Linked DNA regions of Maricaulis maris MCS10. The main gene of each other region encodes a partner of the protein of the gene in region 2 in a complex. Links are inferred from orthologs where the notes say so. Each region holds a gene or a part of one and is shown on either strand. Other genes may lie near its edges.

Region 1 (4,073 bases), 140 kb from region 2 along the record:
TGTCGAGGCCGGCTGCGCCAATCTCGGTCGTCATATCGAGAACCTGGCCAAATTCGGCGTGCCGGTGGTCGTCGCGATCAATCATTTCACCGCCGACAGCGAGGCGGAGGTCGCCGCGGTTGAGGCCTTTTGCGAAGCGCGCGGCGTGAAGGCCGTCCTGGCGACTCATTGGGCCGAGGGCGGGCAGGGCACGCAAAAGCTGGCCGAGGCCGTCAGCGAGCTTGTGGAGGGCGGATCGAGCCGGTTTGCGCCGCTCTATCCCGACGACATGCCCCTGGTCGACAAGATCGAGACCGTGGCCCAATCCATCTACCGCGCCGGATCGGTGGTGTTCGAACGTTCGGCCCGCCTGCAGCTGGAGCGCTGGCAGGAGGCGGGTTATGGGCATCTGCCCGTGTGCATGGCCAAGACGCAATATTCCTTCTCGGCCGATCCGGCCCTGACCGGGGCGCCTGAAGGCCATGAACTGCCCGTGCGCGAAGTCCGTCTCTCGGCAGGCGCCGGTTTCGTGGTGGCGGTCTGCGGCGCGATCATGACCATGCCCGGACTGCCGCGTAAGCCGGCAGCGCTGGATATTCACCTCAATGCTGAGGGTGAGGTTGAAGGGTTGTTCTAGGCCGGGCTTTTGCGCCAACCGTGCCATTAACCGCACTTATTTCGGGTGTTCGCGGTAACACGGCGGATTCCCCGCACTGGCGGGCTTGCGTATGGGCCAGCCTTGGTTATGAAGCGCCCAACGCGCCCTTACCTTGAAGAGAGTCCCATGACCGCCATCACCGACATCATCGCTCGCGAAATCCTCGACAGCCGCGGTAATCCGACGGTCGAAGTCGATGTTTTGCTGGAAGACGGCTCCTTCGGTCGCGCCGCGGTGCCGTCGGGTGCCTCGACCGGTGCCCACGAGGCCGTCGAGATGCGTGACGGCGGTGAGCGTTATGGCGGCAAGGGTGTCCTGAAAGCCTGCGATCTGGTCGAGGGCGAGATTTTCGAAGCCATTGCCGGCATGGACGCTGAAGACCAGCGTCGCATCGACGAGGCGATGATCGAGCTGGATGGCACCGCCAACAAGTCCCGCCTGGGCGCCAATGCGATGCTGGGCGTGTCGCTGGCGGCTGCCCATGCCGCGGCTGACGTGCAGGGCCTGCCGCTCTATCGCTATATTGGCGGCATGAATGCCCGCGTCCTGCCGACGCCGATGATGAATATCATCAATGGCGGCGCCCATGCCGACAATCCGATCGACTTCCAGGAATTCATGATCATGCCGGTCGGCCTGCCCAGCTTCTCCGAAGCCCTGCGCTGCGGTGCCGAGGTCTTCCATGCCCTCAAATCGCGCCTGAAAGCCGATGGCCTGAACACCAATGTCGGCGATGAGGGCGGTTTCGCGCCGCATCTTCGCTCGGCCGAACAGGCGCTCGACGTGATCATGGATGCCATCGAGGCGGCCGGCTACAAGCCGGGCGAGGATGTCGCCCTGGCGCTCGATGTCGCTTCAACGGAATTCTACAAGGACGGCCAGTACGTTCTGGAAGGCGCCGATGAGAGCCATGATGCCGAGGGCTTCTCGCAATATCTGGAAAAGCTGGTCAATAAATACCCGATTGTCTCGATCGAGGACGGTATGGCCGAGGATGACTGGGATGGCTGGCGTGCGCTGACACAGCGCCTGGATGGTCGCTGCCAGCTGGTCGGCGACGACCTCTTCGTCACCAATCCGGAACGCCTGGCAAAGGGTATCGAGACCGGGGCCGCCAACGCGATCCTCGTCAAGGTCAACCAGATCGGCACCCTGTCGGAGACCCTCGACGCTGTCGATATGGCCCTGCGTTCGGGCTATGGCGCCGTGATGAGCCACCGCTCGGGCGAGACCGAGGACGCGACCATCGCCGACCTCGCCGTTGCCACCAATTGCGGACAGATCAAGACCGGTTCGCTGGCCCGCTCCGACCGCACCGCCAAATACAACCAGCTGCTGCGAATCGAGAGCCTGCTGGGCGAAACCGGCATGTTCGCCGGACCGTCCGGTCTGGCCAGCTAGGGTTAAGCGGCACGTTTCAATTTTTTGTCATCCCTGATGGACGCCCCGTGCAGGCGGGGCGAAAGTCAGGGACCTATGTGCCTGCAACCAGTTAGATCCCCGTCGTGCGTCCGGCCTTCGCCGGACATCCCACGGGGATGACAAAACGGGGCCACCCAGCCTCATTCCGGCCCAATCCCTTACCCAGACCTGAATCCCGGATTCACGACTCCTAAAGTGTGATCGTGTTGAATCACGCTTGCAGAAGAACACGGTGCAAAAGCGCCGGTCTCAACGAGGGTGTACGGGTTTTGGACGCGATCAAGCGCTTTTCCACAACAGCATTGCTGACCGTTGCGATAGCCTATTTCGGCTATCACGCGCTGACGGGCGAGCAGGGTGTGTTGAACTGGATCGTGGTCGAGACCGAAATCAGCGAAGCCGAGGCCGAGTTGGCCCTGGCCGTTGCCGAGCGTGAATCCCTCGAGGTCACAGCCGCCCGCTTGCGTTCCGACAGCCTTGATCTCGACTATGTCGAGGAGCGGGCCCGCGACATACTCAACGTCGCCCATCCGCGCGAATTCATCGTCGAGCTCGATACCGAAGACCGTCGCTGAGATCAGGCGTCACTCCTTTGGCGCATTCCCCCTTTGCTTGAATTACCGCTTCGCGCTTGCCCGTGCAGTGCGTCATCTGCTATGCGGCAATAGACGTCAGATGGGAGCGCGAACAATATATTTCGCGTGCGAATAAATGACCAGCAAGCGTACCAGCAAGACCGCCGCGTCCAAGTCGGCCGCCAAGAAGCCCACCACAGTTGCTCCCGGTACAGCCGGAAAAGACGAGCTGCTTCAGTATTATCGCGACATGCTGATGATGCGCCGCTTCGAGGAAAAGGCCGGCCAGCTCTATGGCATGGGCCTGATCGCCGGCTTCTGTCACCTCTATATCGGCCAGGAGGCGGTCGTCACCGGTATCCAGGCGGCGCTCGAAGAGGGCGACCAGGTGATCACCGGCTATCGGGACCACGCTCACATGCTGGCCTGCGGCATGGACCCCAAGGGCGTCATGGCCGAGCTGACCGGTCGCGAGGGCGGCTATTCGCGCGGCAAGGGCGGCTCCATGCACATGTTCTCCCGCGAGAAACAATTCTATGGCGGTCACGGCATTGTCGGCGCCCAGGTGGCGCTCGGCACGGGCCTTGGCTTTGCCGACTGGTACAAGGGCAATGGCAAGCTCTCGGTCGCCTATTTCGGCGACGGCGCGGCCAATCAGGGCCAGGTCTATGAGAGCTTCAACATGGCCAAGCTGTGGAACCTGCCGGTCATCTATGTGATCGAGAACAATCAGTACGCCATGGGCACTTCGGTCAAGCGCGCCTCTTCGGAAACGGCGCTGCATAAGCGCGGCATCTCCTTCGGCATTCCCGGCGAAGAAGTCGACGGCATGGATGTCGAAGCGGTCAAGCGCGCGGCCGAAAAAGCCGTCAAGCACGCCCGCGGCGGCAATGGCCCCTATATCCTGGAAATGAAGACCTACCGCTATCGCGGCCACTCCATGTCCGATCCGGCCAAATACCGCACCCGCGAGGAAGTCGACGACATCCGCTCGCACCATGACCCGATCGATCTGATCAAGAAGCGTCTGGTCGAAGGCGGCCACGCAACCGAAGACGAGCTCAAGGCGCTCGACAAGGATGTGAAAGCCATCGTCAACGAGGCCGCCCAGTTCGCCAAGGACAGCCCGGAGCCGGATCCGTCCGAGCTGTATACCGACGTGCTGGTGGAGGTCTGATCATGACACCGCAAGTGAAACACTTCCTCGACAATTGGCACCAGGCCGTGCGTGAACGCGATGCCGAGCGTCTGTCCTCGATCATCGCTGAAGGCTGCGAACTGCATTCGCCGGTGGTGTGGAAGCCGTCAGCCGACAAGCATTACCTGCTGCACATCCTGATGGGCGTGATCACGGTGGTCGAAGGCTTCGACTATCGTCAGGAATGGGTCAGCGGCAATGATCTCATCCTCGAATTCACCGGCACGGTGGAGGGCAAGGG
Region 2 (4,352 bases):
AGCGGAAATACGGGTAACGCCGCGCATTCGACATCACTTCTTGATAGCGAAAACGCTCGAAAAACTGGACCAGCCCTTGGGCAGACTGGCCGGTGGCCTCCATGAATTGAAGCCCGGCCTGGTCGGCGGAGGCTTCCTGGGCGCGGCTGTAGGTCATGAAGGAAAGGGCGCCGAATTGCTGCGATGAGGCGAGCAGGGCGCCAGCGGCACCGCCTTCGCCGGCAAGGGCCGCAAGGACGCCCAGGCCGAGGCTGACATACATCGGCGCCTGGGCAGCCGCGATGCCGTCATTGACGCGCGCCAGGTGGGCGCCGGCTATGTGTCCGGTTTCATGGGCAATCACGCCCTTCAGCTGGTTCGGCGTGCCCGATTCCAGGATGATTCCGGTGTGAAGAAAAATGTTCTGGCCGCCGGTCACGAAGGCGTTCAGGGACGGGTCCGCGACGATATACATGTCGACATCGGCCGGCTGCAGACCCGCGGCGACGAGAATGGGGTCAGCATAATCGCGCAGCATATGCTCGATTTCGGTGTCCCGGATCAAGGACTGGCCGAAAGCCGGTGTGTATGTGGCCACAGCGAAAACGCAGGCTGCGGCGACGGTTTTCAGGATCGACATCCTGCCTCCACTGATCGGCCCCCGCTCGGTCCATCATAGCGACGTCACCCCAAGACGCCAGCCAATGCTACCAAGATGGGTTGCCCGGCGATGCCGGGCAACCCTGATCCTGGTCAGTTTCCGAACAATCCGGTCCGGTTCCACCAACCGCGGCGCTTCGGCTTGCCATCATCTTCGGCAGCCTCGTCCGTCTTGTCGGCTTGGGTATCACGTGGCTCGGCCCCGGATTCCGTCGGGTCCGCCTGCGGGGCCGGCGCGGATGCTTCAGCCGCCGGCTCGTCCGTTGCGACAGGCTCTTCAACCTTCTTGCGTCGGGTACGACGCTTCGGCTTGGGAGTCTCTTCAGCCTTGGCCGGTTCTGCGGCCGGGCTGTCCGCTTCGGTCGCTGCTGCTTCGGTATCGGCAGCCTCAGGGGCCGGATCTGCAGCCTTTTTGCGCGGGCGGCGGGTCCGTTTCTTCGGCGCGTCCTCTGCCACAGCGTCGGCCGGGCCCGCATCTGCGGCTGGCTCGGTGCTGGTTTCCGCATCGGACGAAGCCGCAGCCTCGTCATTTGTCGCTGCCTTTGTCGAACGCCGACGCGGCGCGCGTTTGCGCTTGGGGGCTTGCTCAGCCGCGTCCGCAGACGGTTCGGCTTCGGCCGACGCTTCGGTCGCTGAGCTGTCCGGATTGGCGGTGTCGGAAGCCGGCGCATCTGAGGCTGGCGCGTCGGCTGACGCTTCGCCGGCTACGGCTTCCTCGCCATTGGTCTCGCCTTCGGTCCGGCGACGACCACGGCCACCACGCCGGCCGCGACGGCGGCGACGACGGGGTTGGTCATCATCGTCCTCACCCGACCCATCACGACGGCTTTCTGCCTTGTCGGCATTGTCGCCCTCATCGCTGTCCTCGGCCTCGACATTGACCACTTCCATGGCGGCCGTGGTGTCATCGGAAGACGGCTTGCGACGGCGGCGACGACGGCGACGGCGCCCACCCGAGGCTTCGCGGCCTTCCTGTTCGTCGTCAGTGTCCGAGTCGTCCTCTTCCGGAACGTCCGGGATCTCGATCTCCTCGATCGATTCGACCGACAGCGGGGCCATGACAAGCTCTTCGCCCGGTTCGCGGTTTTCCAGCGCTTCGATCGAGAATTCCGGTGCCAGGATCGTGTCGTCCGCCGTGACGGCGATACTCATCGAAAAGCGTTGCTCGATCATCAGGAGGTGATCGCGCTTGTCGTTCAACAGATAGATCGCGACGGCGGTTGGCACCGAAATGCGAATCCGCTTGGCGCGGCCGCGTGTGCCTTCCTTTTCCAAGCCACGCAGGGCAACCAGTGCACTCGATTCAGTCGAACGCAGATGGCCGCTGCCCTTACAGGTCGGGCAGGTCGTCGTGGAGCCTTCGAGCAGGCTGGACCGGCGGCGTTGGCGGGAAATTTCCATCAGCCCGAATTGCGAGATCCGACCCACTTGCAGGCGGGCCCGGTCACGCTTGAGCATGTCCTTCATCTTCTTCTCGACGGCACGATTATTCTTGTTCTCGTCCATGTCGATGAAGTCGATGACGATCAGACCGGCCAGGTCACGCAGGCGCATCTGGCGCGCAGCTTCCGCTGCGGCTTCCAGATTCGTTTTCAGCGCGGTGGCTTCAATATTCCGCTCGCGCGTCGATTTGCCGGAGTTCACGTCGATCGAGACCAGGGCCTCGGTCGGATTGATCACCAGATAGCCGCCGGATTTGAGCGGGGCGACATCAGAATAAATCGCCTCGAGCTGGGCCTCACATTGATGGCGCAGATAGAGCGGGACGGCTTCCTTGTAGTGCTGAACCTTCTTGGCATGGCTCGGCATCAGCATCTTCATGAAGGCTTTCGCCTCCTTGTAGGCCTCTTCGCCTTCCACCAGGACCGAGTCGATTTCCTTGTCATACAGGTCACGGATGACGCGTTTGACCAGATTGCCTTCTTCATAGATCAGCGACGGTGCCACCGAACTCAGCGTCAGCTCGCGGATATTCGTCCACAGGCGCAGCAGGTAGTCGGCATCCCGCTTGATCTCGGTCTTGGTGCGCGAGGCACCCGCCGTGCGGATGATCAAGCCGACGCCCTTGGGCAGTTCGAGCTCGGATACAACAGATTTCAGACGCTTGCGGTCAGAGGCATTGGAAATCTTGCGGGAAATGCCACCGCCGCGAGGCGTGTTCGGCATCAGCACGCAATAGCGACCGGCCAGCGACAGATAGGTCGTCAGGGCTGCGCCCTTGTTGCCGCGCTCTTCCTTGGCCACCTGGACCAGCAGGATCTGGCGCCGTTTGATGACTTCCTGGATCTTGTATTTGCGGAACATCTGGCGACGGCGGCGGGCAGCCTGCTGGTCGCTGATGTCGTCGTCTTCGCTGTCATCGCCAATGGTTTCAGGTGCCTCGGCCTCACCTTCGCCGTCCGCATCCTCGGAGGCATTGTCGGCAGACCGCACCGATTCGGACTTGGTCTCTTCGACCTCGTCGTCCTCGTCGTCAGCCGCAGAGGCTTCTTCCTCGGCGAGGGCCTGACGGTCCTCGAAGGGGATTTGATAATAGTCCGGGTGGATTTCATTGAAGGCCAGGAAGCCGTGACGATTGCCACCATATTCCACGAAGGCCGCCTGCAGCGACGGCTCGACCCGCGTTACTTTCGCGAGATAGATGTTGCCGCGGATGGGGCGGCGAGCGGCCGCTTCAAAATCAAAATCCTCAACCTTCGAACCGTCGAGTACGACGACGCGGGTCTCCTCGGGATGACCTGCGTCGATCAGCATTTTCTTGGACATTAAAGTCGTCTCCTGCGCCCGCGCACATTCGCCTGTTTCCTGCCGGAAGGCGGGACAGGGCGGAGAGTGACGGCGGGGGCGAGATGGACGGGGTGCGGCCTGTTTTCAGTGCTCTGGGCATCAGGCGCTCCCCCGCGCATCGGCAGTTACCATTAGCGTCCCGCTCCGATAAGGGAGGACGCGGCGGTCGGGGCCCCGGAAAATTCTTCGGTCGGACCGGGGCGACGATTAGCGTGTTGGCAGATGCGTATTGCTTTGCCGCTTCGCGCCTCGCAGACGCACTCGACCGGCAAATCCGGTGGTGCGACGCCAAGGCCTTGGCAACATGCAACATTCGAATGCGGAAGAAAAGGCTTTCGCGCGGTCGGCGAAAACAACGGGAAATTTCTGCCGGGCATCAACCAAACGTCAAGTTCCATGCGCTAGCGTTACGCAAAAGCCGTGGACAGAACCGCGGCATGTGCGATGGTGTAGTGATGCGGGTTCAACAGTTATTTTTGGCTTTGTCAGCCGGTCTGGCGCTATGTGGCGCCGGCCTTGCGGACCAGGAAGTTCGGGACGTCCGCTTTGGTGTGGAGGTCGCGACAACCCGTGTGGTCATCGAGATGTCCGAGGCGACCGAGTTTCGCGCCTTTACTCTTGATGGCTTGTCCGACCGTCTCGTCGTCGATCTGCCGCAGGCGCGGTGGTCGGTCGCGAGTCTCGTTTCGGGCGAGGGCGTCGGTCATGGTCTGGTTGATGCTTTTCGCTTTTTCGACAACTCGATGACGAGTTCCCGCGTCGTGTTTGAACTCGAACATCCCGCTGTCATCGTCAATCAGTTCGCACTCGACCCGGCAACACCCGGTGGCAATCATCGCCTCGTGATCGATGTCGAGCGAACCAGCGCAGACAGTTTCCAGACGGCCTCCGGATTCAACCACACCCGCGCCGACTCACTCGATTCG
Region 3 (4,064 bases), 1.9 Mb from region 2 along the record:
CGCCTACGTTCGATCCATGGCCCGCGACATTGCCCATGCGCTGGGGACGGAAGGACATGTCGCCGCGCTTCGCCGGATTCGTGTTGGCGGATTCGTCGAGGCGGAATCCACAAGGCTGGACGAACTGGAAGAAATGGCTCATAAGGGCGCCGCTTCGGAAGCTCTGCTCCCGGTTCAGACCGCGCTGGACGACATCCCGGCGCTGGCCATAACCGAAGAGGAATCCTTCCAGTTGAAGCTAGGACGCTCGATCGTCCTGCTCCCGCGTCAAGCGCAAGAGCTGAAGGCGCAGCGCCGACCCCGCGAGATCGCGGGCAAGGACTGCACTTTTACCGCTTTGGCCCTTTGCGATGGTGTGGCAGTGGCGCTCGGCGACGCAAGGGCCGGAAAGTTCCAGCCCTCGCGTGTTTTCAACCTCACTCCCTGACAATTCAGGGAGTCGACATAACGAGTTTAGGAGAACCCGATGTCGATTACGCAAGAGCGCAAATCCGCGCTGATCGCTGAACATGCCCGTGGCAAAACCGACACGGGATCGCCGGAAGTGCAAGTGGCCATCCTGACCACCCGGATTGCCAACCTTACCGAGCACTTCAAGACCCACAAGAAGGACAACCACTCGCGTCGCGGCCTTCTTAAGATGGTCTCCCAGCGCCGCCGGCTTCTCGACTACGTCAAGAACAAGGACGTGGCCCGTTACCAGGCCATCATCGAGAAACTGGGTCTGCGCCGCTGATCCGCGACGCCATCCGTACGAAAGACGATATGTTCGATATCCAGAAAGAAACGATTGAGTGGGCGGGTCGCCCACTCACCATCGAAACCGGGCGGGTTGCCCGTCAAGCCGACGGCGCCGTCATGGTGTCCTACGGTGAGACCACCGTCCTCGCCACAGCAGTTGGCGTCAAACAGGCCAAGCCGGGAGTCGATTTCTTCCCGCTGACGGTCAATTACCAGGAAAAATACTTCGCGGCGGGCAAGATCCCCGGCGGCTTCTTCAAACGTGAAGGCCGGCCGACGGACAAGGAGACGCTCACCTCGCGCCTCATCGACCGTCCGATCCGTCCGCTGTTCGTCAAGGGCTTCAAGAACGAAGTCCAGGTGATGCTGACGGTCCTGTCGCACGACCTTGAAAATGATCCCGACATTGTCGGCATGATCGGCGCCTCAGCGGCCCTGGTCCTGTCCGGTCTGCCCTTCATGGGTCCGATCGGCGCGGCCCGTGTCGGTTACAAGGACGGCGAATATGTCATCAACCCGCCTTGCGACGAGATGGATGACAGCGAGCTTGATCTCGTCGTCGCCGGTACGCAGGACGCGGTGATGATGGTGGAATCGGAAGCCAAGGAGCTGTCCGAAGAAGTCATGCTCGGCGCTGTCATGGCCGGCCACAAGGCCTTCCAGCCGGTGATCGACATGATCATCAAGCTGGCCGAACGCGCTGCCAAGGAACCGTGGGATTACGCTCCGGCGGATCACTCGGCCGAGGAAGCCAAGGTTCGCGACCTGATCGGTGACGATCTGGCCGCCGCCTACACGATCGTCGACAAGACCGAGCGCTACAAGGCGGTCGGTGCGGCGAAAGACAAGGCTGTGGAAGCCCTGCTCCAGACCGAAGAGCGTCCGGACGGCATCGACATGACGACCCTCAAGGACGTCATGAAAGCGGTCGAGAGCTCCATCGTTCGCGGTGGCATCATCAAGACCGGCAAGCGTATCGACGGTCGTTCCCTCGATCAGGTCCGCTCTATCGTGTCTGAAGCCGGCATCCTGCCGCGGACGCACGGTTCGGCCCTGTTCACGCGTGGGGAAACCCAGGCCCTGGTCGTTGCGACCCTGGGCACGGGCGAAGATGAGCAATTCATCGATGCCCTGACGGGTACCTACAAAGAACGCTTCATGCTGCACTACAATTTCCCGCCCTACTCGGTTGGTGAGACGTCTTTCCGTCTTGCTCCGGGTCGCCGGGAAATCGGACACGGCAAGCTGGCCTGGCGTGCGGTGAAAGCCGTCCTGCCGACCAAGGAAGACTTCCCGTACACGATCCGCCTGGTCTCCGAGATCACCGAGTCAAACGGCTCGTCCTCGATGGCCACGGTCTGTGGCGCTTCGCTGTCCATGATGGACGCCGGCGTGCCGATCACCCGTCCGGTCTCTGGCATCGCCATGGGCCTGATCAAGGATCCGGAGGGCATTGCTGTTCTCTCCGACATCCTGGGTGATGAGGATCATCTCGGCGATATGGACTTCAAGGTGGCTGGTACCACCGAAGGCGTCACCTCGCTGCAGATGGACATCAAGATCGCGGGTATCGACGAGGAAATCATGAAGACAGCCCTGGCCCAGGCCAGCGGTGGTCGTCTGCACATCCTCGAAGAGATGGGCAAGGCTCTGGGTGAAGCCCGGACCGAGCTGGGTGAATTCGCGCCTCGCATCGAAACCATCACCATTCCGACCGACAAGATCCGCGACGTGATCGGTTCGGGCGGCAAGGTGATCCGCGAGATCGTCGAAACCACCGGTGCCAAGGTCGACGTCAATGACGACGGCGTGATCAAGGTCTCGTCCTCGGACGGCGCATCGATCAAGGCAGCTCTCGACTGGATCCACGGTCTCACGGCCGAGCCGGAAGAAGGCCAGATCTACAAGGGCAAGGTCGTCAAGGTCATGGACTTTGGTGCCTTCGTGAACTTCTTCGGTCCCAAGGACGGTCTCGTCCACGTGTCCCAGCTCAAGGCTGAGCGCGTGAACCACCCGTCTGACGTGGTCAAGGAAGGCCAGGAAGTCTACGTCAAGCTCTTGGGCTTCGATGATCGCGGCAAGGTTCGCCTGTCGATGAAAATCATCGACCAGGAAACCGGCGAAGAGATCAAGAAGGAACAGGAAGACGCTGAGTAAGCGATTTTCTGACCGATCGATTGATCAAGGAACCCCGCTGGCGCAAGCTGGCGGGGTTTTTCTTTTGGGGCTGCACGCCCGGTGCCCATCATTCGACAGGACTGGATGAATCGTGAATTGGGATATTTTTGATTTCGCGATAGCGGCGGCGATGCTGGCTGTTCTGGGGATCGGCCTTGCCCTGGTTTTCCGGGGAAGCGCGCATTGGGCGAGCCGGCTCGCCGGGGCGGGACTATTGGTCGTCAACCTGCTTCTGTTCTGGATCAATGGCGCGGTTGGTATCATCGGAGATGCCGGCAATGACGCCAATATGCTCTATCTCGCAGTCCCGTTGGTCGGTCTGGGCGGCGCGGCCTGCCAGGTTTTTCGCGGTCGGGGGCTTGGCGTGGCCTGCCTGGCGTCGGCGGCTATCCTGATCGTTGTCGCAACAATCACAGTCTTGGCAGGTTGGGGCGGAGAGGGCCCCGCCTGGCCTTGGGATGTCATTGTCATAACGCTCGTCTTCGCGACGCTCTTCGCGATCATGGCAGGTCTGAACCGTTTCGGCCTGCGCGCTCAGTCGGTGTCCAGCCTGGCCCGGTAGCGGCGACTGCCGGGTATCTGTGTCCCGGTATCGAGCGTGATCGTGACGTCACCTTCGCCGGTTGGCGCAATCTCGCGAATGGCACCCCGGTTGACCAACCAGGATCGATGCACCCTGACCGCATCGACTCCGGCCTCCCCCAGTTGTTTTTCCAGCTCGGTGAGCGTGGACCTGGCGAGGTGCCTGCCGCTGGCAAGGCCGATTTCGACATAGTTTCCGGCGGCCTGCGCGGCGCGGAACTCGTCCGCGGCGATCCGCAGGGTCCGGCCACCGCATTTGAGAGTCAGCCGGTGGCTCTGCCGCGCCTCGGCCCGGGCGACATCGACTTCCAGCTGGCGCATCTGCAAGGCGAGCGAGACCGCCATGATGATCTGATAGCCGGCATAGGTGCCGATATCCTTGCGGGCCTCATAGACGATCTCACGCCAGGGCGAGTCATGGAAAAACTCGTAATCGCCGCCATAGCCAAAGGCCCATACGCCTTCGCGGATCAGGACCATGCCGAGCACGTGCAGGCTCGTATAGCCAAGAAATCCCGCGACATGCCAGGGCAGCGAGCTCATCCAGCGCCCCGGTTCCAGCG

What was found.
Region 1: the proteins of MMAR10_RS06735 (region 2) and eno are in contact, whole or in part, in a solved structure (PDB 2FYM), measured with the Escherichia coli proteins. The link is inferred for Maricaulis maris MCS10 from one-to-one orthologs.
Region 3: the proteins of MMAR10_RS06735 (region 2) and pnp are in contact, whole or in part, in a cryo-EM structure (PDB 9QH0), measured with the Escherichia coli proteins. The link is inferred for Maricaulis maris MCS10 from one-to-one orthologs.

What each region holds. Positions count from the first base shown.
Region 1 is NC_008347.1:1,549,646-1,553,718, forward strand. Bases 1-2,900 are described here. They hold eno (phosphopyruvate hydratase), read left to right. Parts: upstream 1-763; coding sequence 764-2,038; downstream 2,039-2,900. Other genes in these bases: MMAR10_RS07330 (formate--tetrahydrofolate ligase), read left to right, coding at 1-616; MMAR10_RS07340 (FtsB family cell division protein), read left to right, coding at 2,329-2,634; pdhA (pyruvate dehydrogenase (acetyl-transferring) E1 component subunit alpha), read left to right, coding at 2,771-2,900. Also shown: more of pdhA, read left to right, coding at 2,901-3,811; MMAR10_RS07350 (hypothetical protein), read left to right, coding at 3,814-4,073. UniProt on the Escherichia coli protein: Catalyzes the reversible conversion of 2-phosphoglycerate (2-PG) into phosphoenolpyruvate (PEP). It is essential for the degradation of carbohydrates via glycolysis.
Region 2 is NC_008347.1:1,410,432-1,414,783, forward strand. Bases 533-3,711 are described here. They hold MMAR10_RS06735 (Rne/Rng family ribonuclease), read right to left. Parts: upstream 3,406-3,711; coding sequence 733-3,405; downstream 533-732. Other genes in these bases: MMAR10_RS06730 (M48 family metalloprotease), read right to left, coding at 533-619. Also shown: more of MMAR10_RS06730, read right to left, coding at 1-532; MMAR10_RS06740 (N-acetylmuramoyl-L-alanine amidase), read left to right, coding at 3,903-4,352. UniProt on the Escherichia coli protein: Endoribonuclease that plays a central role in RNA processing and decay. Required for the maturation of 5S and 16S rRNAs and the majority of tRNAs. Also involved in the degradation of most mRNAs.
Region 3 is NC_008347.1:3,334,757-3,338,820, forward strand. The notes cover bases 441-3,331. They hold pnp (polyribonucleotide nucleotidyltransferase), read left to right. Parts: upstream 441-765; coding sequence 766-2,898; downstream 2,899-3,331. Other genes in these bases: rpsO (30S ribosomal protein S15), read left to right, coding at 467-736; MMAR10_RS15700 (hypothetical protein), read left to right, coding at 3,011-3,331. Outside these bases: tRNA pseudouridine(55) synthase TruB, read left to right, coding at 1-427; more of MMAR10_RS15700, read left to right, coding at 3,332-3,481; MMAR10_RS15705 (LytTR family DNA-binding domain-containing protein), read right to left, coding at 3,454-4,064. UniProt on the Escherichia coli protein: Involved in mRNA degradation. Catalyzes the phosphorolysis of single-stranded polyribonucleotides processively in the 3'- to 5'-direction. Also involved, along with RNase II, in tRNA processing.